3 regions of the Pseudarthrobacter sp. MDT1-22 genome follow, and region 2 is predicted to be linked to each of the others. Evidence: predicted binding sites of a transcription regulator. Region 2 holds the regulator's gene; each other region holds the start of a gene.
The links. The regulator LexA, encoded in region 2, represses DNA repair genes until DNA is damaged. The targets are predictions, from matches to a motif close to TCGAACANNTGTTCGA.
Positions count from the first base shown of each region.

Region 1: the regulator LexA is predicted to act here: its motif matches at 4,001-4,016, upstream of ACX80M_RS04260 (LexA family protein).
Region 3: the regulator LexA is predicted to act here: its motif matches at 4,096-4,111, upstream of ACX80M_RS08070 (DUF6504 family protein).

Region 1 covers NZ_JBTNDK010000003.1:192,723-202,664, forward strand. Annotated here, with positions in the region: gene ACX80M_RS04245 (DUF499 domain-containing protein) at 1-2,674, shown strand, start outside; gene ACX80M_RS04250 (excisionase family DNA-binding protein) at 3,225-3,368, shown strand; gene ACX80M_RS04255 (three-helix bundle dimerization domain-containing protein) at 3,626-3,724, opposite strand; gene ACX80M_RS04260 (LexA family protein) at 4,030-4,461, shown strand; gene ACX80M_RS04265 (Y-family DNA polymerase) at 4,454-5,752, shown strand; gene ACX80M_RS04270 (hypothetical protein) at 5,804-6,127, shown strand; gene ACX80M_RS04275 (hypothetical protein) at 6,127-6,534, shown strand; gene ACX80M_RS04280 (hypothetical protein) at 6,544-6,690, shown strand; gene ACX80M_RS04285 (Helicase associated domain protein) at 6,696-7,367, shown strand; gene ACX80M_RS04290 (hypothetical protein) at 8,284-8,916, shown strand; gene ACX80M_RS04295 (hypothetical protein) at 9,154-9,891, shown strand; gene ACX80M_RS04300 (hypothetical protein) at 9,884-9,942, shown strand, end outside.
Region 2 covers NZ_JBTNDK010000020.1:24,022-33,963, forward strand. Annotated here, with positions in the region: gene dapF (diaminopimelate epimerase) at 1-131, shown strand, start outside; gene ACX80M_RS15345 (class I SAM-dependent methyltransferase) at 112-726, opposite strand; gene hflX (GTPase HflX) at 1,166-2,731, shown strand; gene ACX80M_RS15355 (ATP-dependent DNA helicase) at 2,724-4,781, shown strand; gene lexA (transcriptional repressor LexA) at 4,795-5,541, opposite strand; gene ACX80M_RS15365 (LysM peptidoglycan-binding domain-containing protein) at 5,891-6,331, shown strand; gene ACX80M_RS15370 (histidinol-phosphate transaminase) at 6,410-7,528, shown strand; gene hisB (imidazoleglycerol-phosphate dehydratase HisB) at 7,610-8,236, shown strand; gene hisH (imidazole glycerol phosphate synthase subunit HisH) at 8,233-8,964, shown strand; gene ACX80M_RS15385 (hypothetical protein) at 8,965-9,123, shown strand; gene priA (bifunctional 1-(5-phosphoribosyl)-5-((5-phosphoribosylamino)methylideneamino)imidazole-4-carboxamide isomerase/phosphoribosylanthranilate isomerase PriA) at 9,181-9,927, shown strand; gene ACX80M_RS15395 (SseB family protein) at 9,936-9,942, shown strand, end outside.
Region 3 covers NZ_JBTNDK010000007.1:125,155-135,096, forward strand. Annotated here, with positions in the region: gene ACX80M_RS08035 (MBL fold metallo-hydrolase) at 1-464, opposite strand, end outside; gene ACX80M_RS08040 (S-(hydroxymethyl)mycothiol dehydrogenase) at 461-1,546, opposite strand; gene ACX80M_RS08045 (mycoredoxin) at 1,630-1,887, opposite strand; gene ACX80M_RS08050 (SOS response-associated peptidase) at 2,035-2,766, shown strand; gene ACX80M_RS08055 (VOC family protein) at 2,790-3,212, opposite strand; gene ACX80M_RS08060 (chorismate mutase) at 3,232-3,552, shown strand; gene ACX80M_RS08065 (hypothetical protein) at 3,626-4,015, opposite strand; gene ACX80M_RS08070 (DUF6504 family protein) at 4,170-4,505, shown strand; gene ACX80M_RS08075 (DNA polymerase III subunit alpha) at 4,502-7,990, shown strand; gene thrS (threonine--tRNA ligase) at 8,106-9,942, shown strand, end outside.

The sequences.
Region 1 (9,942 bases), on a different contig from region 2:
TCGCGACCTGATAGGTCGAGCTGTTCGGCGCTTTGCCGGGGACGAGAACACCTCACCCGTCATCAACCTTCAGACCAACTTTGGCGGCGGCAAGACACATTCGATGCTCTCGCTGTGGCATGTCGCAGCCGGGATCCCGATCGGGGAGTTCCCGCAGGAAACCCAGGAGCTGCTGACCGCTAACGGATACACCGGCACCAAGGTAAACCGCGTAGCAATCGTGGGAAACCACTTCAGCCCGTCCGGTGTCACGAAGAACGACGGCACGCAGGTCAACACGATCTGGGGCGAGTTGGCGTGGCAGCTCGGCGGACTGCAGGCGTTCGCCATGGTTGCTAAGGCCGACGCGGACCGAACCCACCCCGGGGAAGCGCTGCACGCGCTACTGGCTAAGTACGCTCCCGCTGTCATCCTGATAGACGAATGGGTCGCCTACGCCCGCTCGCTCGTAGGCCGCGACGACCTGGCCGGCGGAACGTTTGACGATCAGTTCACCTTCGCGCAGTCACTGACCGAGGCATGCAAAGGAACCTCCGGGGTCCTGCTGGCGGTCTCAATTCCAGCCTCGGAGAGCGGAGGCAACGGTGACATAATCGTCGCCGGGAACGCTGAGGAGGTGGGCGGCGCCAACGGCCTGGAGGCGCTGAAGCGATTGCAAAACGTCGTCCGCCGTGTGGCTGACCAGTGGCGTCCCGCCTCATCGGAAGAGGCGTACAACATCGTCAAGCAGCGCCTTTTCAAGCAGGCCGACGCCGCCGGACTTGCCTCGATCGGAGCGACCGCGAAGGCCTATGTCGAGATGTATCGGAAGTACACCGACGACTTCCCGGGCGAAGCCCGCGACGTGAACTACGAGGACCGGATCAAGCGAACCTATCCTATCCATCCCGAGTTGTTCGACACGCTCTACGAAGAGTGGTCCTCCCTCGAACGCTTTCAGCGCACCCGTGGCGTGCTGCGGTTGATGAGTACTGTCATCCACGCACTGTGGACCGGCGAAGACGCCTCACCGCTTATCATGCCCGGCTCGATCCCGCTGGCGACCGCAAACGTGAACGCCGAGCTGACACAATACCTCCAGGACTCATGGAAGACGATCATCGACGCGGACGTCGACGGACCAAACTCTGAGCCTGCGCGCATCGACACTGAGAAACCCCTCTTCGGACAGCGGGCGCTGACCAAGCGACTCGCTCGAACGGTCTTCTTCAGCGCGGCGCCAACCATCGCACCGGGTTCGATCCACAAGGGGACAGGCACGCAGCGCGTGTTCCTAGGCACCGCAGTCCCTGGGGACGTGCCCGGCAACTTCCACTCCGCACTCACCCAGCTAGGCGACCGGGCGACGTACTTCTACTCCGGCTCAGGTAAGTATTGGTACGACCTCCAGCCCAACATCACCCGAACCGCCAAGGACCAGGCCGAGCGGCTGCACAAGGAAGATGTGTGGGCCGAGATCGTCAAACGCCTCCAAGGGCAGGCTCGCACCCGTGGTGACTTCGCCGGGGTCCACGTTTGCCCTGAGACCAACGGTGACATCCCCGACACGGACGAGGCTCGGCTGGTCATCCTCCACCCCAAGGTGGCACACAAGCGCGGTGTAGACTCGGCGGCCAAGGAATTCGCGCAGAAAGCCACCGAGCAGCGCGGAAGTGCTAACAGGACCCACCGCAACATGCTGATCTTCCTCGCCGCTGATGAGACTCGGCTGGAGGAACTCAACAGCGCCACCCGTGACTATCTCGGCTGGACCCACGTATTGACCAATGAGGCCGACCTCGATCTGACGCAGAACCAAAAGAACCAAGCCGCACAGCGGAAAGCACAGTCTGACCAGACTGTCACTTCACGCCTGTTGCAGACCTTCACCTGGGCGCTAGTCCCGGCACAGCCTGACGCCGGGGCGCGGTTCCTGCTCCGTGAGACCAAGGTCGAGGGCCAGTCTGACTCGCTCGCCGACCGCGTGTCACGTCGGCTCGGGAACGACGGTGACCTATCCACCCGGCAAGCCGCGGCCACGGTCCGGCTCGCTATCAGCAAGGTGCCGCAGATTTGGAAGGACGGCCACGTCTCGCTCGGAGCACTGTGGGCTCTCTACAGCCGGTACCCCTACATGCCACGCTTACGTGACCGCCGAGTCCTCGATGAAGGCATCGTTGACATGCCGATGATCTGGCAAACCGATGCCTTCGCTCTGGCAACTGGCTACGACGAACCAGCTGGTCGCTACGTCGGCCTGTGGATCCCGCAGGACAAGGGTGCCGCCCCTGTTGCCACGGACTCGCTCCTGCTCGTTCGTCCCGACGTCGCAGCCGAACAGCGGGAAGGCGAGGCCCAGGCATTGATCGACACACCGACCGATACGCCGAGCGACCAGCCGACCGTCGACCAGCCCGCCACGCCGCTATGGCCCCGGGCCGAAGTCGTGTCCCCGACGGCCAAGAAGCGCTTCTATGGCGTCAAGACGCTCAACGCCGACAAGATCGCTATGGACTTCAAAAGCATCGCCGAAGAAGTCCTCGCTCACCTCCGTGCCGACGCAAGTACCAAACTCGTCGTCCGCATCGAGATCGAAGCCACCGACACGACTGGATTCGATGCGAGCAAGGTCCGCACCGTCTCGGAGAACGCCCACACACTAAAGTTCGACCAGCACGGCTTCGAGGAGTTGTGAGGCATAGCCAGCAATTGCGGGGCGACCCTAACCTGGCCGACGTTGCTTGTCCGTCGGCTCCCGATCGCGGCCCGCTCACTTGAGTCAGGCCGCTGGTAACTTGCAGACACCCCTAATACCGTCGCAGTAAGCTTCTCGCGTCATCGGCACGTTGGCTGAACGTCGCCGAAGTTGTTGGTGCTGCCCTAAGTGAGAACGCCTCTAAGGTAAGCCGCACAATCAAAGTGGAAGCCCCGGGGGAGCATACATTACCGGCGACTGGGCCGTTTGGGAGTTCAATTGTAGTTTCACGCGGCAACCTGAGCCGCACACATGCTAACTGACATTATCGTGTGCAATACCGGCTGGTTTTATACGAACTGTCTCAAGATGAGGCATCGCGGGCAACTCGCCTGGCCCGGTATCGAGCCCCAGTGAAGACGGCAGTAACGAGGAATTTACCTCGCCCTGTCGATCAATTTTGCTCGGGGTGGACGCTTGGCCTAGCCGAACTGCGTGTCAGAGCATCGGGCAAGGCCGAGCAGACGTATCGGCGAATACGATGAAGACCATGTCGCCACCGAACAAGCCGTCACCGCGCTTCCTCACCATTGATCAGATCGCCAATGAACTCAACGTCGGTTTGCCTCAAGTTCGGGCGCTGCTCAAGAACGGGGAGCTGCGGGCCATCCAAGTCGGGGACAATGGAGAATAGGCGTGCAGGACTTTGAGAACTACATAATCGAGGCGTACCGTCAAACAGCCGAACGAATTGAAGCTGGACTTGTCGAAGAATTACCGGTTGAGACCGAGGCATGAAGAAACTACGCAGGTCAATCCACCCACCCCAGTAATGATCCACCTCGAGGACCAGCCCATGGGAGGATTCGTGCGCGGTGTGCGGAATCGGCGATGTATTCGCGCTCGCTGTGGACGAACGGAGTCCGGTCAAGCGGCGCGTGGAAGCGTCAGTCAGTGTCTGAGGCGGTCCTTGGCGGCTCGTTCAACCAGAACTGGCACATAATCCCGGATCGATCCATCACGTAGCGCGTCGATTTCCTCGCTAACGATCGCCTCAGCTTCTGAGCGCGGCTTTTCGGGAAACCCTGCACCAACCGATCGATGACGTGCGCCACCGCCTGCGCTTCATTGTCCGTAGCCATCCACTCAGTTTCGCCCCGGACGATTGAGGGCGCCAACGGAACATGAACTCACCCAGCTCCGCCCCCAGAGCCGCAGGATCGTGCCGTGGCCGCCTGACGACGTTCCGGCTCCACAGGCTCTTCGTGCATCTGATCCAACATGGTGGAGAACGAATGTCCGTCCCCACGAGTACACTGAAATGAATCGAACATATATTCGAATAAGGGTGTGTTGTGGGCGTTGTTGTCGGTCCCCGCGTGATAGGCGCGGGTGTGTCGTTGTTGTCGGTGCTGATCTCTCCGGTGCCGGTGGCTGCGGGGTTCCCGTCGCCGGCTCAGGACTATTTTGATGGCCGGATCGATCTGAATGTGCACCTGATCAAGGACATCACCAGCACGTACGTGGTGAGGGTGTCCGGGGACTCGATGGAAGGCGCCGGCATCAGTGACGGCGATGAGCTGATCGTGAACCGGGCGCTGGAGCCGCGGGACGGGTGCGTGGTCGTCGCGGTCCTGGACGGGGAGCTCACGGTGAAGCGGTTGCGGATTACGGCCACCGGCGTCGTGCTGCAGGCGGAGAATCCCGCGTACGCGGACATCCGGGTACCCAGCCTCAGCGAACTGACCATCTGGGGTGTCGCAACCAGGTGCCTTCACCATGTCTAAGCCGGCCGTGATGCGGCGGATGCCGCAGATCGCGCACGTCGATGTGAACTGCTTCTACGCGTCCGCCGAGCGGGCGTTCGACCCGTCCCTAGAAGGCCGGCCGGTCATTGTGCTGTCCAACAACGACGGCTGCGCCGTCACCCGCTCCCCCGAAGCCGAAGCCCTCGGCATCCCCATGGGCGAGCCCTGGTTCAAACTCGCACCCCGGGCCAAGGAATGGGGACTCGTTGCCCTCTCCAGCAACTACGAGCTCTACGGCGACATCAGCGCCCGCGTCATGGAACTGCTGGGCCGCTACTCGGCCTGGCTGGAGGTCTACAGCATCGATGAGGCCTTCCTCGGTGTCAAAGGCACGCCGGCCGAACTCCTCGCCCTCGGCCGTTCCATGAAAGCCGCCGTGCGGCGGAACGTCGGCGTCCCGGTCTGCGTCGGGATCGCCGCCACGAAGACCTTGGCGAAGCTGGCCAACAAATGGGCGAAGAACAACCCCGGCTTCGGCGGGGTCTGCCACTGGGACTCCGTCCCCGCCCCCGAAAGGGAAGGACTGATGGGGCGGCTGTCCGTGGTGGAGATCTGGGGCGTCGCGACCCGGCTGACCAAACGCCTGAACGTGATGGGCATTTTCTCGATCCTGGATTTGTCCCGGGCGGATCCGGTCATGATCCGGGACCGGTTCTCCGTGGTCATGATGCGTACCGTCCTGGAACTGCAGGGCACCCCGTGCATCCCGATGGAGGAAGAACGGATCGGGCGGGAGCAGCTGATCTTCTCCCGCTCCTTCGCCACTCCCATCACCACCGCCGCCGGAATCCGGCAGGTCATGAGTGTGTACGGGCAGCAGGCATCAGCCAGGCTGGCCAAACACGGCCTGCAGGCCAAAGTCCTCACCGCCTTCGCCGGCACCTCACACTTCAATCCCAAAGACACCTCGTACCCCTCCGTCTGCATCCCGCTGCCGATGCCCACTGCAGACCCGGTCATCCTCACCAAGGCCTCCCACGCACTCCTCCCCTACATCAACGAGGGCATCCGGTATGCCCGGGCCGGGATCATGGTCACCGATCTGCGCCCCACCGGCAACCAGGCACCGTTGTCCCTGTTCGAGAACCCGCACGAGGAACGCCACGTCGGCAGCCTCCTCGAAGACGTCACCCGACGCTACGGCCGCGGCTCTATCGGCCTGGGCCACGCCGGCATCCGCGGCGGACCGGACTGGACCATGAAACGGGACATGCTCTCCCCCCGCTACACCACCCACTGGGACGAACTCCCCCTCGTCAAAGCCGCCTAACACCGCACGAACGACCGTACTGGCACGTCAGCACCACGAAAGAACGAGTTCATGACCATCACCCAAGAAGCTCCCACGCAGACCAACGACGTCCAGGTCCGGCTCGCCCCGTCGGGTAACCCCTTGGCCATCCGTCACGAAGGACGGATCTGGCTGGTCGACCCGGCCACGAATTCCCAACACTGGTACGGACGCGACTCCTGGTGGGACACCCGCCGCACTGCAGCCAAAGGCAGCGGTGACCTGGTCAGCGTCGAATACTGGCGCGTCCAGGCCCGGATCCCCGGCTCCGACGCACCGCTGAGGACGTTCACGCTGCGCCGTCAGCCTCTCGCCACGCAGTGGCTGCTCGAGTCCATCGACGACGGCAGCTAATGCCCTCCCCCATCATCGGCAGACCCGTGTCCGACCAGGCCTGGGAGTCCATCAGGTCAGAATTCGGCCTGCCCACCCTGGAGCAGGTCCGGCGCCGGCTCGCCGAACTCATGGAAGACACTGACCCGGTGATGCGGCAGCTCGTCCGGGTCTTCGTCCGCGAGGACACGTACTGCCCGGGCTTCCAATTCCTCCCCGGCGGCCAGATCCACCCCACCGTGGCGTCCCTGTTCCGGCACGCCCTGGAACTGAGGATTGCGCACAACTACTTCACTGCCTGGATGATCACCCCTGCCCATGACCTCGGCGGGGCGCGGCCCGTGGACTGCCTCCCTCGTGCGGGGCAGCTGCACCGCGCCCTGGAGGGTTTCGCCGCACAGCTGCCGGGAACCGGGAGAGCCAACTAGGCTGATCCGGTGGAACTCACCGGAACACTCCAGATGGCCGACGGCAGCATCGACCACATCGCTGCCCAGGGCGACGACTACGACAACGCCAAGGCCGCACTTGAGGCTGCCATCCCCGAAGGCACCAAATTGATCGCCATCCGCAAGGACAGCTGACCAGAATGCCAGAACATAAGACAGCGCCACACCCGGAGTGGGTGCAGATGTACAGGCAGGGCCTCACCACCGCCAAGATCGCCACCACCGCAGGTATCGGCCAAAGCACCGTCCGCTACCACCTGGCCATCGCGGCCGCCGCGGAACCGTCCATCAGGGACGACCACCGCAACGCAAGCCGCCCAGCCCCGGTCACCCGCATCACTGCGGAAGGGCTGCAAAACCTCAACGACACCATCGCCCTGTACAAAGCCGAACACCGACTCCCCTCAAGCAGTTCCCCCTCCGCCCGGGAGCGGTCCCTGGCCATATGGCTAGTCAGACGACGCCAGGACCACGACAGGGGAACCCTCTCCCCCACCTACGGTGACGGCCTGCAGGAAATCCCCGGCTGGGAACAGCGGACCCGCACCTCCAAAGACGAAGCCCGCTGGAATCAGCGCCTACAAGAGCTCACCGCCCATGTGGCTGCCGGGAACGACTGGCCCCGCCACAAGAGGACGGACACCGAAAAAGAACGGGTCCTGGGCATGTGGCTGCACATCCAACGCACGAAGTACCGCCGCAACGAACTGGACCACGACAAAGAAGCACTACTGAACACGCTCCTTCCCGGCTGGCGGAACGGCCGGACCCGCGGCCGCCCACCCGGATCCCCAAACATCCGAAAAGCCTGACGATCGCAAACCTGAGCCGCACCGCGGTTCCAATACTGGGCCAGTAGATGCAGGAGCCGGTCACTGACAATCTGGCCCGGCGTGCGTAGCGTGGGTCCATGGGACTCATCTACGACGATCCGCCCCTTGCGGCGCTGACGCTGACGCGATCGCGGCCGAGGAATCTGAAGGCCCCAGCGAGCTGACGGGACGCAATGCACACCGTTCTGGACGACTTGGTACACAGCAATGGGCCCGAGTACCTCGCGGAACTGGCCATCGTCCTGGCGGGTGCCCGGTTCATCGCCCTCGATGACCTCGCCCGCACCACCTGGACCAGACCAGCGCCTGCCCGGCCGCCTACTCTTCGAACTAAAATGGGACGGCTACCTTCACCGCACCCTGTCAACCCGTGGTCCCATCTGCGAGAAACGCAGGCGCCTTCGCTAGGCGTTCGTGAAGCTCATGCCTGGATAGACCGCCACCCCTTAAGGTCATCGCGTCGAAACGCGGGGCGCCGTTGAACTCCTTCGAGGGCCGGCGTCACCTGTCTCATAACTAACGATGAACACGCCGATTTCACCAGTAGGTTGCGAGACATAGTTACGAGAATTTCCGGGTCGCAATGGAACGTGCAAGATTCCGCGAAACCTAAACCAGTGCAGTCGAAACGTCTAATCAGCCGCTGAGGCGCCTTGTATCCCAAGGGTTTCGAGACGATTTTACCGTGGAGCGTTAAGGGCGGCGGGCCGCCTCGGCGTCCGGCAAAGGATCCGTCCGGGCGGCCGACGACTCCTTCTCCCGGCGGTCGCTACCACGCACTGAACTCCGCCAGCCCCTGAGAACGGATCGTGTCCCGCCGGGACGTCTGGATGAAATACCGGATTCTGAACGGATGACTTCTCCCGCGGGGCAGTTCCAAATGTATGCTCCGTTTATGACAGACGAGATTCAGTGGTTGGTCCCGCCCGCGTCTCTTAGTCTTTCCGGTGATGAGAGGTTCACCGGAATGCCAGGAACGACTGTCCGGGACTTTTGGCAGTTCGCCCTCGGTGATCTGCGGATGAACAACGCGCGCGGATATCTTGCTGAATTCCTCGTCGGCAAAGCACTCGGGATCAAAGATCTGAAGCGGATCGAGTGGGACTCCTACGATTTACTCTTCGGTGACATCACCATCGAAATCAAGTCATCGGCCTATCTGCAGTCCTGGGAGCAGAAGAAAATCAGCGCCCTGTCGTTTTCAGGTTTGCAAGGAACTCGCTACCACCCCCGGGCGCCGGGAGACGGCATGGATCCTGCAGGAAGACGCTTCAATGCGATGGTCTACGTTTTCTGCGCACACACCGAGACCGACCACGCCAAGTATGACCAGCTGAACGTTCTCCAATGGGAGTTCCACGTCGTACCCCGCAGCGTTTTAGCCGCGACTGGGCTGAAAAGCCTGGGAATCGCCAAAGTCCGCCAACTCTCCGGTGGTCCGACCCCTTGGGCCGAACTTGCGTCGCGGGTCACGGCGGCCGCCGCTGACCAACGGCGGGATGACGACTCACCCTGGTGGACCCAATAGCTCCGCTCCTACAGAACGGGTTTTGAAGCACTGCTAACAGTCCGTGATCGGATCCACTGCGGGCGGCTGACCCCTTCTCCTAAATGCGGTGTGTCTCATAACCCATGTGTCCTGAATCCCTAGGGTTTCGATACACCGGGATTGATCGGGTCTTTGCCGCACGGGGTGATCGAAGCGGGGCGTTTCTCTTGCTAGCCTGTGAGGGACCGCCAGCCATTAGCCTAGAGGGAGATTTCGATGAACCAGCCCCTGGACTCGGTTGCGCCAGTCGACATGCGTCGGTATCTGCAAGACCTGCAAGCGGCGGCGTCTCGGTGTTCTGAATCGGCTGTTGCTGATCATCGGGGCGCCTTGGGCGCGGTGCATCAAGTCGACGATGACCTCCGGCTGTGGGTGGATCTGATCACTGGTCCCGAGGTTGATCAACTTCGGGCGGCGCGGCGCGAACTGGCTCTCGCTGAATTTTGTGCAGCTTTAGGCCTATACCGACAAGCCTTTGCGAGCCTTCGTCTTTTTCTCGAGTTGAGCTTCGCGGCGGTCCATTTTTCTGTGCATGAATTTGAGCGGCGGCGATGGAGATCCGACAAGAGCGACTTTTCCTGGTCTAGGGCGCTAGACGAAGAGACTGGCCTGCTGTCGAAGCAGTTCGTTGACGAATTCGCCCCTCAGTGCCGAGGTGATGCATCCAAATATGCTGGGGATGCTGCACGCACTTACAGATACTGCTCCCAATTCATTCATGGCAAAGCAAAAGTGTCCGACTCATTGCCCGAGGCATTGGACTACAGCAGCGAGGCCGTTAGCGATTGGTGCAACCACGCGTCATCATGCGGAACAGCCGTTCTGTTCCTCCTCTATATCCGCTACGGTGCGGACGTTAACGCCCATACCGAAGCGACCTTGAGCGAAGTGCTCATCAATCGATTCGGACACCTCAACTCCATGCGCGTATCTCTAGGACTGGCTAATGACTAACGGCACCGGGGATCTCTTCTACCGAACCGAGGACCTCCAACTCGACGAAGT
Region 2 (9,942 bases):
CGCCGGACTCCTGGCAGGTCAACGTGCCGGGCGGCGTGGTCGGGGTGAAGTTCTTCGCCGGGGCGGGCGGGCACGAGCACGTCGAGCTCAGCGGGCCCGCCGTAATTGTGGCTACTGGGACGCTTTCCTGACCCGAAGGATGCGGAAGGACTTGGACGCGGACTCCCGGCTCACGGCGAAGGATGCATCCAGTTCCGTCGCGAGCCAGCGCTGAAGCGAATCCGAGCCCAGGTTTTTTTGGACCACCAGCCACGCGGAGCCGCCCGGCGCCAGCCGGGGCAGCCACAGCTTCAGGAGGCTGTGGAGTTCATCCTTGCCGATCCGGATGGGCGGATTGGACCAGATCGTGTCAAAGCGCAGGTCCGGGTCCACCGCCTCCGGAGTGCTGGCCAGCACGTTGCCCAGGCCCAGCAGGGACGCATTCTCGTTGGTCAGCGTGATGCAGCGTTCATTGACGTCCACGGCGTAGACCTTGGCGTGTGGCGCCCGCAATGCGAGGGTCAGGGCAATGGGCCCCCAGCCGCAGCCGATGTCAAGGAGGTTGCCTGTGGGGTCCGGGGCCGGGACCTCGGCCAGGAGCACCGCCGTCCCCTTGTCGATGCCGTCGGGGCTGAAGATGCCGCCGGACGTCTGCAGCGTGCGTGTCTCGCCGGCCAGTTCCACGGTGAGCGGCTTGCGGGTGAACGGCCCGGCGGGCGATGCGCTGAAATAGTGTGCGGACTCCATAACTGGCCAGATTAGTTGGCCGGGGTGGACAATGCGAAACCGCGGGCACCGCTTCTGCTAATCTTGAACCCATGTTCTTGATCTTCGAGTAGCCGGCACGGCCGGTGTCCCTCCCGGACGCCGCCTGTTCCGAAGCCGTGCCCCGCAGCGATGCAGGTATTAACCTTCCGCAAGTGCGCCACATGCCAGGTCTTCCGTATCTGGTATGCCGCCGGGCAATACTCGAGCGATCTGCCGCCGCCGGTCCTTGCTGTTTTGCCCGCGCTTCCACCACTCCACGCATCCCCGGATGCGAAGACTCCCTGCGCGGCCCGGTCCCGACCGGCGCGCAGCAGACCAGGAGGCCCGGATGACTGCAAGCCGTCAGCCCAGCGCGAATACTTCACCACTGAACAACGATCGGCACTATTCTGAAAATGCCGAAACTTCAAAGGAGACCATGACCAGCCAGCCCAACACCGGTTCAGATCCAGCAGCCCAGGACATGAGTCCCGAGGAGATCCAAGCTGTCATCGACCGGATTCTCGCCAAGGACGTACCGGCCAGGAACGTCACCGCCGCAGACGGTGACAAGAGCGTGTTCGGCAGGGCCCAGGCGATCTCCCGCTTGGACGACGAACACACCAGCTACGACGGCGACCAGCAGGACCGGGAGGAACGCCGGGCGCTGAAGCGCGTGGCCGGGCTGTCCACCGAACTCGAAGATGTCACCGAGGTCGAATACCGGCAACTGCGGCTCGAACGTGTGGTCCTGGCTGGGCTATGGTCCGAAGGCACCTTGGCGGACGCGGAGAATTCCCTGCGTGAGCTCGCCGCCCTCGCCGAAACAGCAGGCTCGGAAGTCCTGGACGGGATGGTGCAGCGCCGTGCCAAACCGGACCCGGGCACGTTCCTGGGTTCCGGAAAGGCCCTCGAGCTCAAGGAAATCGTGATGGCCACCGGGGCTGACACCGTTGTGGTGGATGCCGAACTGGCACCGTCCCAGAGGCGTAGCCTCGAGGACATTGTCAAGGTCAAAGTCATTGACCGCACGGCCCTGATCCTGGACATCTTTGCCCAGCACGCCAAGAGCCGTGAAGGCAAGGCCCAGGTGGAACTGGCGCAGCTCGAATACCTCCTGCCACGACTGCGTGGCTGGGGTGAATCGATGTCCCGCCAGGCCGGTGGCCAGGTGGGCGGCGCTGGCGCCGGCATGGGTTCGCGCGGACCGGGTGAAACAAAAATCGAACTGGACCGTCGCCGGATCCGGACCCGCATGGCCAAGCTGCGGCGCGAGATCGCTGCAATGAAGCCGGCGCGGGAGACCAAGCGGGCCAACCGCCGTCGTAATTCAGTGCCTTCGGTTGCGATTGCCGGGTACACCAACGCCGGGAAGTCATCGCTGCTGAACAGGCTGACCGACGCCGGCGTGCTGGTGGAGAACGCACTCTTCGCCACCCTGGATCCCACCGTGCGAAAGGCAGAGACCTCCGATGGCCTCGGCTACACCCTGGCGGACACCGTGGGTTTTGTCCGTTCACTGCCCACCCAGCTGGTGGAGGCCTTCCGCTCCACGTTGGAGGAAGTGGCTGACGCGGATCTGATCCTGCACGTGGTGGACGTGTCCCACCCGGACCCCGAGGGCCAGATTGCCGCTGTCCGCAAGGTCTTCAGCGAAGTGGATGCCCGCAAGGTGCCCGAAATCATTGTCCTGAACAAGGCCGATGCCGCGGATCCTTTTGTGGTGGAGCGCCTCAAGCAGCGCGAGCCGCGCCACGTAGTGGTCTCGGCACGCACAGGCCAGGGGATCCCCGAACTGCTGCATGCCATCAGTGAGGGGATTCCGCGGCCCGGCGTGAAGCTGGAGCTCCTTATTCCCTACGACCGCGGTGACCTGATCAGCAAACTGCACGAGACCGATGCCGAGATCCTGAGCCTGGATCACGGCGAGCACGGTACCCGTGTTTTGGTGATGGTGCGTGAGGGCCTTGCGGCTGAACTGGAACCCTTCATCAACCATGACTGAGGTTGCGGCAGGGGAAGTCAAAGGTACGGCCGGCGAGCAGTTCGTGATCGAATTGCTCGACCGCGCCGTGGCCGGCATGGGCGGTCAAAGCCGCAGTGGGCAGCACGAGATGGCCAGGCAGGTGGCCAAGGCCATCGAAACCGGCGACCACCTCTTGGTTCAGGCCGGAACGGGGACCGGAAAGTCGCTGGCCTACCTCATTCCGCTCATTGCGCACTCGCTGGTGAGCAACAAACCCACCTTGGTGTCAACGGCCACGCTTGCGCTGCAGACCCAGATTGTGGGCCGCGACCTTCCCCGGCTGCTGAAGACCATCACCCCTGCCCTGGACCGCCCGGTCAAGGTGGCCCTGGTCAAGGGTCGCTCCAACTATGTCTGCCAGCACAAGCTCGAAGGCGGGTTCCCCTCCGAGGAACCCGCCGAGGGCCAGCTGTTCTCCCTCGGCGAAGACACCAGCGTCCCGCATTTCGCCGCCGCATTGGGCGGGCCCTCGTCCCAGCTGGGCAAGGAAGTGGTGCGCCTGCGCGAGTGGGCGGAGAAGACCACCACGGGCGACCGTGACGAACTCCTGCCCGGCGTTACTGACCGGGCCTGGCGGCAAGTTTCGGTGACGTCCATGGAATGCCTGGGGGCCCAAAAATGCCCCATGGCAGCCGAATGCTTCAGCGAACTGGCTCGCCACGACGCCGCCGAGGCCGACGTTGTGGTCACCAACCATGCCATGCTCGCTGTCAGCGCCTTTGAAGGCCTGGCAGTGCTTCCCGAATACGACGTTGTGGTGGTGGACGAGGCCCACGAACTGCAGGACCGGGTCACCGGTGCGGTATCGGGGCAACTCTCCGTGGCAATGGTCCACGCTGCGGCGTCGGGCGCTCGGAAACACACGGCCATCACTGTGGATGCCCTCAACGCAGCTGCCGCCAACCTGGAACTCGCCTTGGCCGGCGTGCCCAACGGGCTGCTCCCGAATGGCCTCAACGACGAACAGCTGGATTGTGTGGACCAATTGCGTGAGGCCTGCCGCGCCGCGCTGTCCGATTCCAAGGTGGACGGCAGCCAAACGGCCGACGGCGGGCGGCAGCTCGCGCGCTCACGCCTGATGCTGATCCTCGAGCTGTGCGAGCGGCTGATCGTGGCCCGTGAAAACCGCGAGGTTGTGTGGTTTTCCCGCGCAAGTTCCTTCGATCCGCAACAGGGCTATGCGCAGCCCGACGACTCTGCGCCGGTCCTGGTCAACATCGCGCCGCTTAGCGTTGCCGGCAAGCTCCGCGAAGGGCTGTTCGCCGGCCACACGGTTGTGCTGACCTCGGCAACCCTGGCCATCGGCTCAGCCTTTGAACCGACCGCCGGCGGCTTGGGACTGGTGGGGGAGGGCGCGCCCAGCTGGAGCGGGATCGATGTCGGATCGCCCTTCGACTATCCCAAACAAGGGATCCTCTACGTCGCAGGGCACCTCCCCAAGCCGGGCCGCGGGGCGTCGCCGGAGGCCCTCGATGAACTTGAGGCGCTGATCCGCGCGTCCGGCGGCGGCGCCCTGTGTCTGTTTTCGTCGCGCCGAGCCGCCGAGGAGGCCGCTGAAGCGATGCGTCCCCGGCTTGGCCTCAGCATTCTCTGCCAGGGCGACTCCACCATGACGGCCCTGGTGAAGCAGTTCGCGGACGAGCCCGATACCTGCCTGTTCGGCACCATGTCCCTGTGGCAAGGCGTTGATGTTCCGGGTGGATCATGCAGGCTGGTGGTGATCGACCGCATCCCGTTCCCGCGGCCGGATGACCCGCTGATGACCGCACGGTCCCGCGCCGTTGCGCAGGCCGGCGGAAACGGCTTTATGGCGGTATCGGCGACCCACGCGGCCATCCGCCTGGCCCAGGGCGCGGGAAGGCTGATCCGTTCCACCGGAGATAAAGGTGTGGTGGCGGTGCTTGATTCCCGGCTGGCCACCGAGCGCTACGCCGGATTCCTCCGCGCCGCTCTGCCGCCGTTCTGGCCCACCACGGACCGCAAGACCGCGTTCGCCGCCCTGGAAAGGCTGGCCGGAAAGGGCGCCTGACTGCGCGCAGGTCCTATAGCGACCGCAGGACCGAGACGACCTTGCCCATGATTGTGGCGTGATCGCCCAGGATGGGCTCGTACTGGGTGTTCTGCGGCAACAGCCACGTGTGGCCATCGCGCTGGCGGAAGGTCTTGACGGTGGCTTCGTCGTCCAGCAGGGCCGCGACAATATCGCCGTTGGAGGCGTCTGCCTGCCGTCGGACCACTACCCAGTCGCCGTCGCAGATGGCAGCATCCACCATGGAGTCGCCGGCCACGCGCAGCATAAAGAGCTCACCCTGGCCCACGAGCTGCCGGGGCAGGGGCATCACATCTTCCACCACCTGGTCAGCAAAGATGGGCCCGCCGGCCGCGATCCGGCCCACCAACGGCACCATCGCGGTGTCCATGGCAGAGGGAAGTTCGGTGACCGTCCCGCCGATGCCGTGCAGGACTGAGGGCTTGGTTGTCCCGTTCGCCTTAGGGGACCCGCCGTCAAGCGTCAACGGCATCAGGACTTCCATGGCGCGCGGACGCTTGGGGTCCCGGCGAAGGTATCCCAGCTTCTCCAGTTGCGAGAGCTGGTGGGTCACGCTCGACAAACTCGCCAGGCCCACGGTGTCACCGATTTCACGCATCGACGGCGGATAGCCGTTGTCATTCACCGAGCGCTGGATGGTTTCAAGGATCTTCTTTTGGCGGGCGGTGAGCCCCTTGGGAGTCCGTGGGGGTTGGCGGCGCTGCGGTGTCGCCTTGCCCTCGGCGGCTGGTGCTGCCATGTTCGCCAATGCCTTTCGGTTGCCCGGCTCCGCTCCGGCCGCTGGTGCCTGGAACGCCCCGGGGCTGGTGTCGGAGTTGATTGTCAGACCCTGCTGATGAACTACAGAGGTGGTTGTTCTTTCATCCAAACGTAGGCCAGCCACAGGGCTTTTTCAAACATTTGTTCTAGCGAGTCTCGACAATATTCGTTGATAAGTGCTAAAAATGAAGAAGCAAAGTTCGAACATGTGTTCTACTCGTTGCTTGCGGATTCGAATATTCGAATCTATGGACGGCTCAGGCCGGTACCGGCAAGTGGACGCGGAGGGCGCGCCGGGCAGCACAGTATGGTCCAGGAGGGCTCATTTCATGTCAGCTTTATCTGCTTCGCAGGACTCGCGTCCGCAGTTCATTTCCGTGCAGGACCTCACCTCGCGGCAGTGGTCCGCACCCGTTTCGACGTCGGGTTCGGCGCCAAGGCAGCGCAGGGAACCGTTGCCGCCGCTGCGCCTGACCCGCAGGGGCCGGATTGTCCTCATCGGCATCCCGCTGGTGATTCTTGCCGCAATCCTGCTTTCCCTGGCAGGTTTCCTCAACGCCCCGGCAAAGGCCGCCGATTCTGCCGCCGACCTGTCGCTAACGCCAACAGTCTCGGTCACGGTGCAGGCCGGCCAGTCACTCTGGGCCATCGCCAGTACCGTTGCGCCCGAGCGTGATCCCCGTGATGTCATCGCGGATATTGCCCAGTTGAACAACCTTTCCGCCGGCGGCGTTGTCCCCGGACAGCAACTCTTCGTCCCCACCAGGTAAAGAGCCTGCGGGCTCGGGCGTGTGCCGCCGCAGGCCGTCACATTTTCCGGCCGTCTGCTTCGGACCTAAACTGTTCAGGTGAATGACCAGCTAGAGCGTCTGAACAGACTTCCCCTCCGGACCAACCTCCGCGGACTGACCCCGTACGGTGCCCCGCAGTTGGATGTACCTATCCTGCTGAACGTCAACGAAAACACCCATGGCGTCCCGGCGGACGTCCGGGCCGCGATCAGCGTGGCCGTGACGGAAGCCGCGGCGGGCCTCAACCGCTACCCGGACCGTGAGTTCACCGAACTCCGGGAAGCGCTGGCCGAATATCTCGGCCACGGTCTGGATGCCACCAACATCTGGGCGGCCAACGGGTCCAACGAGGTCCTCCAGCAGATTCTCCAGGCCTTCGGCGGACCCGGGCGGACGGCCCTGGGATTCCCGCCCACGTACTCCATGTATCCGCTCCTGGCCAGCGGCACGGACACCGGGTACATCGTCGGGCAGCGGGCCGACGATTACGGGCTCAGTGCCGAGTCGGCCGCGTTGCAGGTCAAAGAGCTTCAGCCCAACATCGTTTTCCTCTGCTCGCCGAACAATCCCACCGGCACTGGGCTGGGCCTGGACGTCGTGGAGGCCGTGTACGAGGCCGGCGAGGCCAGCCATACCATCGTCATCGTTGACGAGGCCTACCACGAGTTCGCCCACGACGGAACGCCGAGCGCCCTTACGTTGCTGCCCGGCCGGGAGCGCCTCATCGTGTCCCGCACCATGAGCAAGGCGTTCGCCCTCGCGGGCGCCCGTCTGGGCTACATGGCCGCCGCTCCTGAAGTCACGGACGCACTGCGCCTGGTCCGGCTGCCGTACCACCTTTCGGCCATCACCCAGGCAACAGCCCTCGCCGCCCTGCAGCACCGCACTGCGCTGATGGCCGACGTCGAGGACATCAAGGAGCAGCGCGACCGCATCGTCTCGGAACTCACGCGAATGGGACTCAAACCTGCCGCCTCCGATTCGAACTATGTCTTCTTCGGCGGCCTCGACAGCCCGCATGACGTCTGGCAGCGGCTGCTGGACGACGGCGTGCTGATCCGCGACGTCGGCATCCCCGGCCACCTGCGTGTCACGGCGGGAACTGAGACGGAGACCACAGCCTTCCTGACGTCGCTGGAACGCATCCTGGCCAGCCAGGCCAGGATGCCCGCCTAAACTTGAAGTATTGGCGCCGCCGCGCGCCGGCACATCTCCTTCGCTTTCGCATCACTGACTTCGCCTAAAGGACATATGACCATGAGCTTCACCGGATCGAACGCTGCCGCGCCCCGGACCGCACGCATGGAGCGTGCCACCAGTGAATCGTCAGTGCTCGTGGAGATTAACCTCGACGGCACGGGCGTTTCGGACATCGACACGTCTGTCCCGTTCTACGACCACATGCTGACGGCGCTCTGCAAGCACTCGCTCATTGACATGACGGTCAAAGCCACCGGTGACACCCACATTGACGTCCACCACACCGTGGAGGACGTCGCCATCACGTTCGGTGAAGTTCTGCGCACAGCCTTGGGAAACAAGGCCGGGATCCGCAGGTTCGGCGAGGCCACCGTGCCCCTCGACGAAGCCCTGGCGCAGGCCGTCGTCGACGTCTCCGGCCGCCCCTACCTGGTGCACGGCGGAGAGCCTGCCGGGCAGGAGTACCACTTGATCGGCGGCCACTTCACGGGGTCATTGACCCGCCACGTCTTTGAGGCCATCACGCTTCACGCCGGCATCTGCCTCCACATGAACGTCATCGCGGGCCGCGACCCGCACCACATTGTGGAAGCGCAGTTCAAGGCCTTCGCCCGCGCCCTGCGTGCTGCGGTAGAGCCCGATCCCCGCGTGGAGGGAATCCCCTCCACCAAGGGTGCCCTGTGAGCGGCCAAATTCTCCGGGACGGCGCCGTCATCGATCCGGCAACCGGCAAGAAGCCTGTGTCGCCCGAAGGCAAGCCGACGGTCACTGTCCTGGATTACGGTTCGGGAAACGTCCGGTCCGCCGTGCGCGCCCTGGAGCGGGCAGGAGCCGAGGTCATCCTCAGCTCCAAGCCGGAGGACGTGCTTAATGCCGACGGCCTGGTGGTACCCGGCGTCGGCGCGTTCGAGACTGTAATGCGCGAGCTCAAGGCCGTGGACGGCATCCGGCTGATCGGCCGGCGCGTGGCCGGGGGCAGGCCGGTCCTGGCAATCTGCGTGGGCCTGCAGGTTCTGTTCGAGGCCGGGGTGGAGCACGGGACAGAAGCTGAAGGCATGGGGGAGTGGCCGGGCAAGGTGGAACTCCTTCCCGCTGAGGTGGTGCCACACATGGGCTGGAACACGGTTGACGTTCCGGAAGGATCCAAACTCTTCGCCGGCGTCGCGGACCAGCGCTTCTACTTCGTTCACTCCTATGGTGTCCAGGACTGGAACTTCGACGTGATCCAGCCGCGGATGACTGCGCCCCTGGTGACCTGGTCAGAGCATGGCGCGCGCTTTATTGCCGCAGTGGAGAACGGACCGCTCTGCGCTACCCAGTTCCACCCGGAAAAATCCGGCGACGCCGGTGCACGGCTGCTGCGCAACTGGGTGGACGGCCTTCGCAAGCCAGCTGCCACGGACGCCGCCTAGATGTGGTCGATTGTCCTGATGGGCCTGGCCGGCCTATTGGTGGGCGGCGCACTGTCCTTCAGGCAGCAGCACAAACCGCTCTGGACCCAGGTGGGCTTCTACGTCCTGGCCGGCATGGCGCTGCTGGCCGCGTACCTGCTGACGCTTCCTGGAACCTAGCCCACGCAACCCCCAGTTCCGCTTCCACGCGCAACCCAACACCCAAAAGGATTTGAGATGACCACCGCAACCGATCTGCCGGTTCTTGAACTGCTGCCCGCCGTCGACGTCGTAAACGGACAGGCCGTGCGGCTGGTCCAAGGCGAAGCCGGCAGCGAGACGAACTACGGCACACCGCTGGAGGCAGCCCTCAACTGGCAGGAGCAGGGCGCCGAATGGGTACACCTGGTGGACCTCGACGCCGCATTCGGCCGGGGCTCGAACGCCGGGCTGCTCCGTGAATTGGTGGGCCGGCTTGACATCAAGGTGGAGCTGTCCGGCGGACTCAGGGACGACGAATCCCTCGAAGCGGCGCTGGCCCTCGGCGTTGCCCGCGTCAACCTCGGCACAGCGGCGCTGGAAAACCCCGAGTGGACCCGCAGTGCCATCGACCGCTTTGGCGACAGGATCGCCGTCGGCCTCGACGTCCGCGGAACCACGCTGGCAGGCCGCGGCTGGACCAAAGAAGGCGGCGACCTCTGGGAGGTCCTGGGCCGGCTCGAAGAAGCCGGGTGCTCCCGGTACGTTGTCACTGACGTTACGAAAGACGGCACACTGCAGGGTCCCAACGTTGAACTCCTGCGCCAGATGGTGGAGAAGACCGGCAAACCGGTGGTCGCCTCCGGCGGCATCTCCAGCCTGGACGACTTGAAAGTGCTGCGCTCCCTGGTGCCGCTGGGCGTGGAAGGCGCGATCGTGGGCAAGGCGCTGTACGCCGGTGCCTTCACGCTCCCCGAAGCCCTCGACGTCGCCGGCCGCCGCTAGGCGGTTCCGTGGACA
Region 3 (9,942 bases), on a different contig from region 2:
TGGAACAGGGTGTCGCCGCTGAAGAGCGAGCCCTCGCCGTCGGGTCCGTCAGCCAGGTGGAAGGACACCGAGCCGGGCGAGTGACCGGGGGTGTGCAGGGCCGTCAGGCTGGCCCCCGCCACTTCAATGACGTCGCCGTGATTGATGGCGACGTCGGGTTCCACATCCGGGTAGACGTTCCGCCACAGCATCCAGTCTTCCCGGTGGAGGTGGATCGGTGCCTGGACGAGGTCCCAGAAGTCAGCTACTGAACGGATGTGGTCGTCGTGGCCGTGGGTCAGCAGGATCGCCTTGAGCTTCCGGCCACCGACGGCCGCGGCTACGGCCTTGGCATCGTGCGCGGGGTCGATCACCACGCATTCCTCCTCGTTGCCCACGATCCAGACGTTGTTGTCCACATCCCAGGTACCGCCGTCGAGCGAAAACGTTCCGGACGTGACGAGACGATCGATCCGGACGCTCACAGTTCCACCACCGAACGCAGCACGGAACCGGAGTGCATCTTCTCGAACGCTTCCTCCACCTGGTCGATGGTGATCCGCTCGGTCACGAATGCATCCAGGTCCAGCTTGCCCTGCTTGTAGAGGCTGATCAGCATGGGAAAGTCCCGGGACGGCAGGCAGTCGCCGTACCAGGAGGACTTCAGCGAGCCGCCGCGGCCGAAGACGTCCAGCAGGGGCAGCTCCAGGGTCATCTCCGGCGTCGGGACGCCCACCAGCACCACGGTGCCGGCGAGGTCGCGGGCGTAGAACGCCTGCTTGTACGTTTCGGGGCGCCCGACGGCGTCAATCACCACGTCAGCGCCGAAGCCGCCGGTGAGTTCCCGGATTTTCTCGACAGGGTCCGTTGCGGAGGAGTCCACGGTGTGGGTGGCGCCGAGGCCCTTGGCACGGTCCAGCTTTTTCGCGTCGATGTCGACGGCGATGATGGTGGTTGCGCCGGCGAGCGCGGCGCCGGCGATGGCGGCCACGCCCACACCGCCGCAGCCGATGACGGCGACCGTATCACCGCGCTTGACGCCCCCGGTGTTGATGGCGGCGCCCAGTCCGGCCATGACGCCGCAGCCGAGCAGGCCGATGGCGGCAGCATCGGCGTCGGGATCGACCTTGGTGCACTGGCCGGCGGCCACGAGGGTCTTTTCGATGAACGCGCCGATGCCCAGGGCGGCGGACAGTTCGGTGCCGTCCTCAAGCGTCATCTTCTGGGTGGCGTTGAGGGTGTTGAAGCAGTACTGTGCCTGGCCGCGGTTGCACGCGCGGCAGTTGCCGCAGACGGCCCGCCAGTTGAGCACCACGCGGTCGCCCGGGGCGACGTCCGTGACGTCGGGGCCCACGGCGCTGACCACTCCGGTGGCCTCGTGGCCCAGGAGGAACGGGAAGTCATCGCTGATGCCGCCCAGTTTGTAGTGCAGGTCGGTGTGGCAGACGCCGCTGGTGATGATGTCCACCAGGGCCTCGCCCGGGCCCGGTTCCGGGACCAGGATGGTCTCCAGAGTGACCGGGGCCCCTTTGGAGCGGGCTACGACACCTTTGACTTTATGGACCACGAAAGGCTCCCTCAATGCAGATAGACAGAACGGGACCAACACGGATGTTGGTCCCGTTCTGTCTACCACACGAGCTGCCGTGGTCAGGCTGCGAGGCGGCTCTTTACCTCGGCAGCGGAGGGGTTGGTGGCGGCGGTGCCGTCCGGGAAGAGCACGGTGGGGACGGTGCGGTTGCCGCCGTTGAGCTTCTCCACGAGGTCGGCTGTGCCCTCCACCTCTTCGATGTTGATTTCCGTGTAGCCGATGCCCTGCGCGTCCAGCTGCTTCTTCAGCCGGTTGCAGTAGCCGCACCAGGTGGTGGAAAACATGGTGATGGTGCCGTTCTCGGGGGTAAAGTCCACGGAGCTCTCCTGAAATCGTTGAGGGGGTTCGTTCCTGTCAACGGTAACCCGCGGCGGGCTATTCCCTGAGCCTGCCCGGCGGATGCGGTGCCGGATGACAGTACATAACGCTGATGGCATGCTGGAGCCATGTGTGGACGCTATGTGATGGCACGGGCCGTGGGTGACTTGCTGGCCGACTTTGATGCCCAGCTGGAAGAGGAAGTGCACCTTCCGCCGTCATGGAACGTGGCGCCGACCGACCACGTGCCGATCGTCCTGGAACGGCTGATCGACGACGGCCCCGTGCGGCAGCTGCATGTGGCCCGCTGGGGCCTGGTGCCGTCCTGGGCGAAGGATCCGGGCATCGGCCCCAAGATGATCAACGCGCGGAGCGAGACTGTGCTGGAGAAGCCGGCCTTCCGCAAGGCCGTGAAGTCACGTCGCTGCGCCGTCCCGGCGGACGGGTACTACGAATGGAAGCAGGGCACCGGCAAAGCCAAACAGCCCTACTACGTCCATCCAGGCAAAGGCAGCGGGCTGGTGTTCGCGGGCCTGTATGAGTGGTGGAAGGATCCGTCCAAGGCCGAGGGTGATCCCGGACGGTGGATGCTCTCCACATCCATCCTGACGGCAGACACCCCGCCGCCCGGTGCCGAGTCCACAATTTTCGGCAAGCTCACCGCCTTGCACGACCGCGTGCCGCTGCCCATGGACCGGGCCACGATGGCGTCGTGGCTTGATCCGCAGATCGATGACGCCGCCTTCCTCGTGGACCTGGTCCGGGCCCACGTGAAGGAAGTCGCGGCCGACTGGCATGTGGATTCGGTAGGCACCGAGGTGGGCAACGTACGCAACAACTCCCCGGAACTGATCCGGCCGGTGGAAGCCTTGTTCTAAACCGGCACTCGGGCCACATGCCCCTAAACGGTGACCTTGCCGGCGTCGTCCACTGTCCACGTGGGGTTGTAGGCAACTTCCCAGCGGAAGCCGTCCGGATCGGCGAAATAGCCGCTGTACCCGCCCCAGGGCTGGGTGACCGGCGCGGCGACGATAGTTGCCCCGGCCGATGCCGCTTCCGCCATGACCCGGTCCACCGCCTCGGTGCTGGGCAGGTTGTGGCTGAGCGTGATGCAGGGGACCGGGCCGGGGGCACCTACCCCCGCCTCGGCGTGCATCTGCGCGGCGTCCCACAGGGAAAGGATGAGGCCGTGGTTGACCTGGATGAACACCACATCGCCGGGAAACTCGCGGTGGACAGGCCAGCCGAGGCCCTCCGCGTAGAACCGGCGGGAGGCGTCAACACTGCGAACGCCTAGTGAGATGAAGTCGACTCTGGGCTGCATGCTTCGATACTCTCAGTTGATGGCAACAATTCAAGGAAACGATAGGGACGCTTTGGCCGACAAAGAACAGCTCGCTGCGGTTCGGATTGCGGTCGACGAAGTTGACGAGCAGATTGTCACCCTCATTGCGCGGCGTGAACGCCTGATCCGGATCGCCGGAACCCTGAAAGGGGACGACGCTGAAGTCCGCGCCCCCGGCCGGGTGGAACGGGTGATCGAGCATGTCCGGGCCGCCGCGGAAAAGAAGGACATTGACCCGGACATCGTGGAATCAACGTACCGGGCCATGATCTCGGGGTTCATTGAACTCGAAATGAAGGTCCACAAAGAAAGCAGCTGACGACGCGCCGGGTGCTGTCCGGACACAGTTCCGGCAGCACCTGCCGCGGTGTTCCCTAGAGCGTTTCGTCGACTTAGAGCGCTTCGTCGACGGCGACGCCCGACTGGAACTCCCGGCCGTCAGCCTCGCTGAAGGCCGACATGATGTGGCCCTTGCCCAGGCCATGGACGGCCGCGACGGGGAAGTTGCCGGTGATGGTGCTGCCCGAGTGCGTCACGCCGCCAAGATCATAGTTTTCCTCGGCGCTCTGGTCATGGCTGAACGAGTAGAAGGCAATGGCCTCCCCGTTCATGAACTCAATGCCCAAGCGTCTTTGCGATGAGTAATCAGGGCTCGCCGCCACCAGTCCCACTACGTACGCACCTGCCCCCGGTATGTTGCCGTCGATATCAAAGGTTGCCACGAGCTTTTCGTCCTGGGCCTTGATGCTTACGTGCTTGAGGAGTGCGTCATTGGTGCTCATGCCACAATCCTGCCTCCCTGCTGCCCGTCCGTCCACCCCTGTCTAGGTTTTGTCGGAGCGTCGTCGTAGACTCAAGGTATTCGAACATGTATTCGAATACCTTGCTTTTGCATCAGCATTTTGCATCAGCTCCGTTCAGTTCCGGGAGGCGCCCATGGGTATGTTCAGCGAGTCCGTGGACGTTGTCTGCACCCCCGCCGGCCAGCCGCTGAACCTCCAGTGGGCCGGACGGCACTACACGGTGTGCGCCGAGCCCGTCCGGTGGTATGAACGCCGGCAGTGGTGGGCCGAGGAACGCCGTGCGCCGCTCGGCAGCGGGCCGGGGCTGGTGGACCACGAAATCTGGCGCGTCCAAGTGCAGGCGGACCCGCGGGGTGCCGGCCCCCGGGATGCAGGAGAGCCGCTCACCCTGGACCTGAGCCGGCATACCGGCAGCGGCCGCTGGAGGCTCCTGCGGATCCACGACGCCCTCCGGCCACAAACAGCATGAGCTTCTCCCACCTTCACGTTTCCACGGCCTTCAGTGCACACTATGGCGTTGCCTGGCCCGACGAACTGGCCCAGGTTGCCGCCGCGGACGGCGCAACCGCGCTCGCCTGCACGGACAGGGACGGCCTCTACGGCACCATCAAACACCTCAAAGCCTGCATGGAAGCCGGCATCGACCCCATCGTGGGGGTGGACCTTGCGGTTTTCGACGACGACGGCGACCACCGCACCCAGCTCGCCGGCAGGGTGGTGGTGCTCGCCCGCGGCCACAACAACGGGGCGGGCTACCGCGCACTGTGCCGGCTGGTGTCCGATGCCCATGCCCGCACCTCCGGCAAAGCCGGGGGAGCGGTGCCCGTGGCGGTCACCCGCGCCGAACTCGCCTCCCGCACGCTCGACCCCAAAACCCTGAAACCGGTCCTGACGGTCCTGATCGGCCCGGATTCCGACGTTGGACGGGCCATGAGCGGCCGGCGCTACCTCCGTCCGCGCACCCTTTTCAAAAGCTGGCTGGACGCCATGCCCCCAAGAACCCTGGTGGCGGAAGTCGTTTCCCAGCTCACTGCCCCCGGAGCGCCCCTGAGCACCGCCCACGCAGTACGAATGCTCAAACTCGCGGAAGAACACCACGTACCCGCCGTGCTCACCAACGCTGTCCGCTACTGCGCAGAGGACGGCGCCGCCACAGCTGACGTGCTCGACTCCGCCCGGACGCTGAAGTCCCTCCCCGAGCTCGCGGCCGAACCGCTGCTCCAGCCCAACGGGCAGGCCTGGCTCAAATCCTCAGCGCAGATGCTTCAGCTCGGCAAGGAAATCATCCGCGCCGCAGGGTATGGCGCAGCGGACCTCAAACAGCTGATGGCGCAGACCGAGGCGCTCGCCGACTTCTGCCGGATTGACCCGGTGACTGACATGGGCTGGAAGCAGCCGGTGGTCCCCGAGGCATCGGTCATAGGCATCAGCCGGGACCCGCACGATGAACTGGTGCAGCGCTGTGAGGCCGGGATCAGCAGGCGGTTCCCCGGAATATCAGGCTCAGCCCACAAGGACATGCGCTCGCGGCTGGAGCACGAGCTGGGAATCATCAGGAACCTCGGGTTTTCCTCCTATTTCCTCACGGTCGCGGAGGTCTCCCGGATGATCATGGACATGGGGGTCAGGGCAGCCGCCCGCGGTTCCGGGGCCTCCAGCCTGGTCAACTACCTGATTGATGTCAGCCAGGTGGACCCCCTGCAACACGACCTGATCTTCGAACGTTTCCTGTCCCGGGACCGGGCCACGTTGCCGGACATCGACATCGACGTCGAAAGCGCCGAACGGCACAACGTGTACCGGCGGATCTTTGACCGATTCGGTTCCGAGCGCGTCACGCTGATGAGCATGCAGAACGGGTACCGCGCACGCGGTGCCGTCCGCGACGCCGGGATGGCCCTGGGGATGGACGATGACGACGTCGGTGAGATAGCCAAGCAGCTGTGGCGTTTTTCGGCCCGGAAATTCCGTGAGGCACTGGTTGAGAAACCTGAGCTGCGGGAGTTCGCCGGGCGGGTGGAACAACGGGACTTCGCCGAAAACCAGCAGCTTGACCTGCTGGTGGACCTCACGGAACGGCTGGACCGGCTGCCCCGTCATATCTCCATGCATCCCTGCGGGGTGATCCTGGGCGATGCCACGCTGCTTGACCGGACCCCTGTGCAGCCCAGCGGGCTGGGGCTGCCCATGAGCCAGTTCGATAAACACGACATGGATCCCATGGGCATGCTCAAGCTTGATGTCCTGGGGGTCAGGATGCAGAGCGCGATGGCGTTTGCCGTCCGGGAAGTCATCCGGATCCATCCTTCCAAAGCGGAAGTGGTGGCGGCAGGGGCCCACCCTGCAGGTCCTGACGGGACCGGGCCGGACTACATCGCCGAGAACGGCCACATCGACCTCAACGCCGTGCCGCTGGATGATGAACCAACCTACGAACTGATCCGCAGCACCCACACCCTGGGCTGCTTCCAGATCGAGTCACCCGGCCAGCGTGAACTGATCGGCAAGCTGGCGCCGCGTGAGTTCAATGACCTCATCATCGACATTTCGCTGTTCCGGCCAGGCCCCATGAAATCGGACATGGTGCGGCCTTTCCTGGAGCACCGGCACGGCTTCGCGCCGGAGGTGTACCCGCACCCGGACCTGAAACCCGTGCTGCAGGAAACCCATGGCGTCACTGTCTTCCATGAACAGATCCTGAAAACCTTCCACGTGATGACCGGCTGCGGCCTGGCACGCGCGGATGAGTTCCGCCGGGCGCTCGGCAACGAGGTCCACGAGCTGAAAGTGGAAGAGTTCTTCCGCAAGGAGGCCCGGGTCAAGGGGTACTCCCCGGAAGTGGTGGACAAGGTCTGGGGGACCCTGAAAGCCTTTGGCAGTTTCGGCTTCTGCAAGGCGCACGGTGCGGCATTTGCCGTTCCCACCTACCAGTCCGCCTGGCTCAAGACGCACCACCCCGAGGCTTTCCTAGCCGGGCTGTGGGAACACGATCCCGGAATGTACCCCAAACGGCTGCTGGTGGCCGAGGCCCGCAGGCTGGGCATCCCCATCCTGCCGCTGGACATCAACCGCAGCCAGGCCGAGTACCGGGTGGAACGGGTGACGGACGGGCCGGACGCCGGCAAGCTGGGGATCAGGCTGAGCCTTAACGGCATCTATGGCCTGTCCGGGACCGAGCTCAAGCGGATTGTCGCCGGCCAGCCCTACGACTCCCTGGCTGACCTCCGTGCCCGGTCCAGGCTGAGCAAGCCAAGCATCAAAAGGCTCGCCCAGCTGGGTGCCTTTGACTCCCTGCACCGTGAATCGGGAGGCGCCGCCAACCGCGCAGACCTCGTCCAGCACCTGCAACAGCTCCAGGCCGCGGGCGGTACCCGGAAGGGCCTCGACATCATGGACGGGCAGCTGTCCCTGCCGCTGGGGGATGTGGAGCTGCGGAACGTCAAGCCCGGGCTTCCCGCGCCCACCCTGGTGGAAAACGTCCGGGCAGAACTGGACCTGATGGCCATTGATGTCAGCGGGCACCTGATGGACAGCCACCGGCCCATGCTGGACCGGTTGGGGGTCACCACTGCAGACAAACTGTTGAGCCTGCGCAACGGCACCGAGGTGCTGGTGGCCGGGGTGCGCATCGCCACCCAGACACCGCCCATGCGTGGCGGCCGGCGGGTGGTGTTCATCAGCATCGACGATGGCACCGGCTGCGTCGACTCCGTGTTTTTCCATGAAGCCCAGGAACAGGCGGGGCTGCTGCTGTTCGGCACCAGGCTGCTGCTGATCCGGGGCACCACCCGGCGGACAGGTCCCCGGGGAATCAGCCTGAGCGCCAGCATGGCCTGGGACCTGAGCCGGGTGGAATCCCTGCCGTTCGCGGCGGATCGGGTGGAGAGCACCGATGTGCCGCATCCTTTGGACGGGATCAGCCGAAGCCTGGCGATTACCGGAATGGGCGGCTGAGCGGCCGCGGTCCCGTTGGTCGGCCTCCCGGGAACCCGATAGCATTGACGATGGCTGGCTGTGGTCCCCGTACGCCGCAAGCTATGAAGCCTAAAACTTTGAATAGGAGACACCCGTGTCAGATGCCCAGCAGATCACCCTCATCGTCGATGGCGAAGAGACCAAGGTGACTACCGGGACAACCGGTGCGGAACTCTTCTTTGAGCGCCGCGATGTTGTTGTTGCCCGCGTCAACGGCGAGCTGAAGGACCTGGACCAGGAGCTGCCCGAGGGCGCCGAGATCGAGGGCGTCACCATCGATTCCCCGGACGGACTGGACGTACTCCGCCACTCCACCGCCCACGTCATGGCCCAGGCCGTGCAGCAGCTGCGCCCGGACGCCAAGCTGGGCATCGGCCCGTACATCACCGACGGCTTCTACTTCGACTTCGACGTCGCAGAACCGTTCACCCCCGAGGACCTCAAGACCCTCGAGAAGATGATGCTCAAGATCGTCAACCAGAACCAGAAGTTCGTCCGCCGCGTGGTCAGCGAGGACGAGGCCCGCGAGGCCATGAAGAACGAGCCCTACAAGCTCGAACTCCTGGGGAAGAAGAACAACGCCGCCGAAGCCGGCGAGGGCGTCAACGTCGAGGTCGGCGCCGGCGACATCACCATCTACAACAATGTCGAGCGCAAAGAGGGCACCACGGTCTGGTGCGACCTCTGCCGCGGCCCGCACCTGCCCAACACCAAGCTCATCTCCAACGCCTTCGCCCTGACCCGATCCTCCTCCGCGTACTGGCTGGGCAACCAGAAGAACCAGCAGCTGCAGCGCATCTACGGCACCGCCTGGCCCACCAAGGAAGCGCTCAAGGCCTACCAGGAGCGCATCGCCGAGGCTGAGCGGCGCGACCACCGCAAGCTCGGCGTCGAACTTGACCTGTTCTCCTTCCCTGACGAGCTGGGCTCCGGCCTGCCCGTGTTCCACCCCAAGGGCGGCATTATCCGCAAGGAGATGGAGGACTACTCCCGCCAGCGCCACGTCGACGCCGGCTACGAGTTCGTCTACACGCCCCACATCACCAAGGGTCACCTGTACGAAGTCTCGGGCCACCTGGACTGGTACAAGGAGGGCATGTTCCCGGCCATGCATGTGGACGCGGAACTCAACGAGGACGGCACCGTGCGCAAGCCCGGCCAGGACTACTACCTGAAGCCGATGAACTGCCCCATGCACAATCTGATCTTCCGCTCGCGTGGACGGTCCTACCGCGAACTGCCCCTGCGTCTCTTCGAGTTCGGTTCGGTCTACCGGTACGAAAAGTCCGGCGTGGTACACGGCCTGACCCGGGTCCGTGGCATGACACAGGACGACGCCCACATCTACTGCACCCGCGAGCAGATGAAGGACGAACTCACCAAGACCCTGAAGTTCGTGCTCGACCTGCTGAAGGACTACGGCCTGAACGACTTCTACCTGGAGCTGTCCACCAAGGACCCGGAGAAGTACGTCGGCGAAGACGCAGCCTGGGAAGAAGCTACCCGGACACTCGCCGAAGTGGCCGAGGAATCCGGCCTGGAACTCGTCGCGGATCCGGGCGGCGCGGCCTTCTACGGCCCGAAGATCTCCGTCCAGACCAAGGATGCACTCGGGCGAACCTGGCAGATGTCCACCATCCAGCTGGACTTCAACCTCCCGGAACGCTTCGAGCTGGAATTCCAGGCAGCTGACGGCACGCGCCAGCGTCCTGTGATGATCCACCGTGCGCTCTTCGGTTCCATCGAGCGGTTCATGGGTGTCCTCACCGAGCACTACGCCGGCGCGTTTCCCGCGTGGCTTTCCCCCGTGCAGGTGGTGGGCATCCCGGTGGCCGAAACGTTCAACGAATACATGTTCGACGTCGTTGACCAGCTCAAGGCGGCGGGCATCCGCGCAGAGGTGGATACGTCCTCGGACAGGTTCCCCAAGA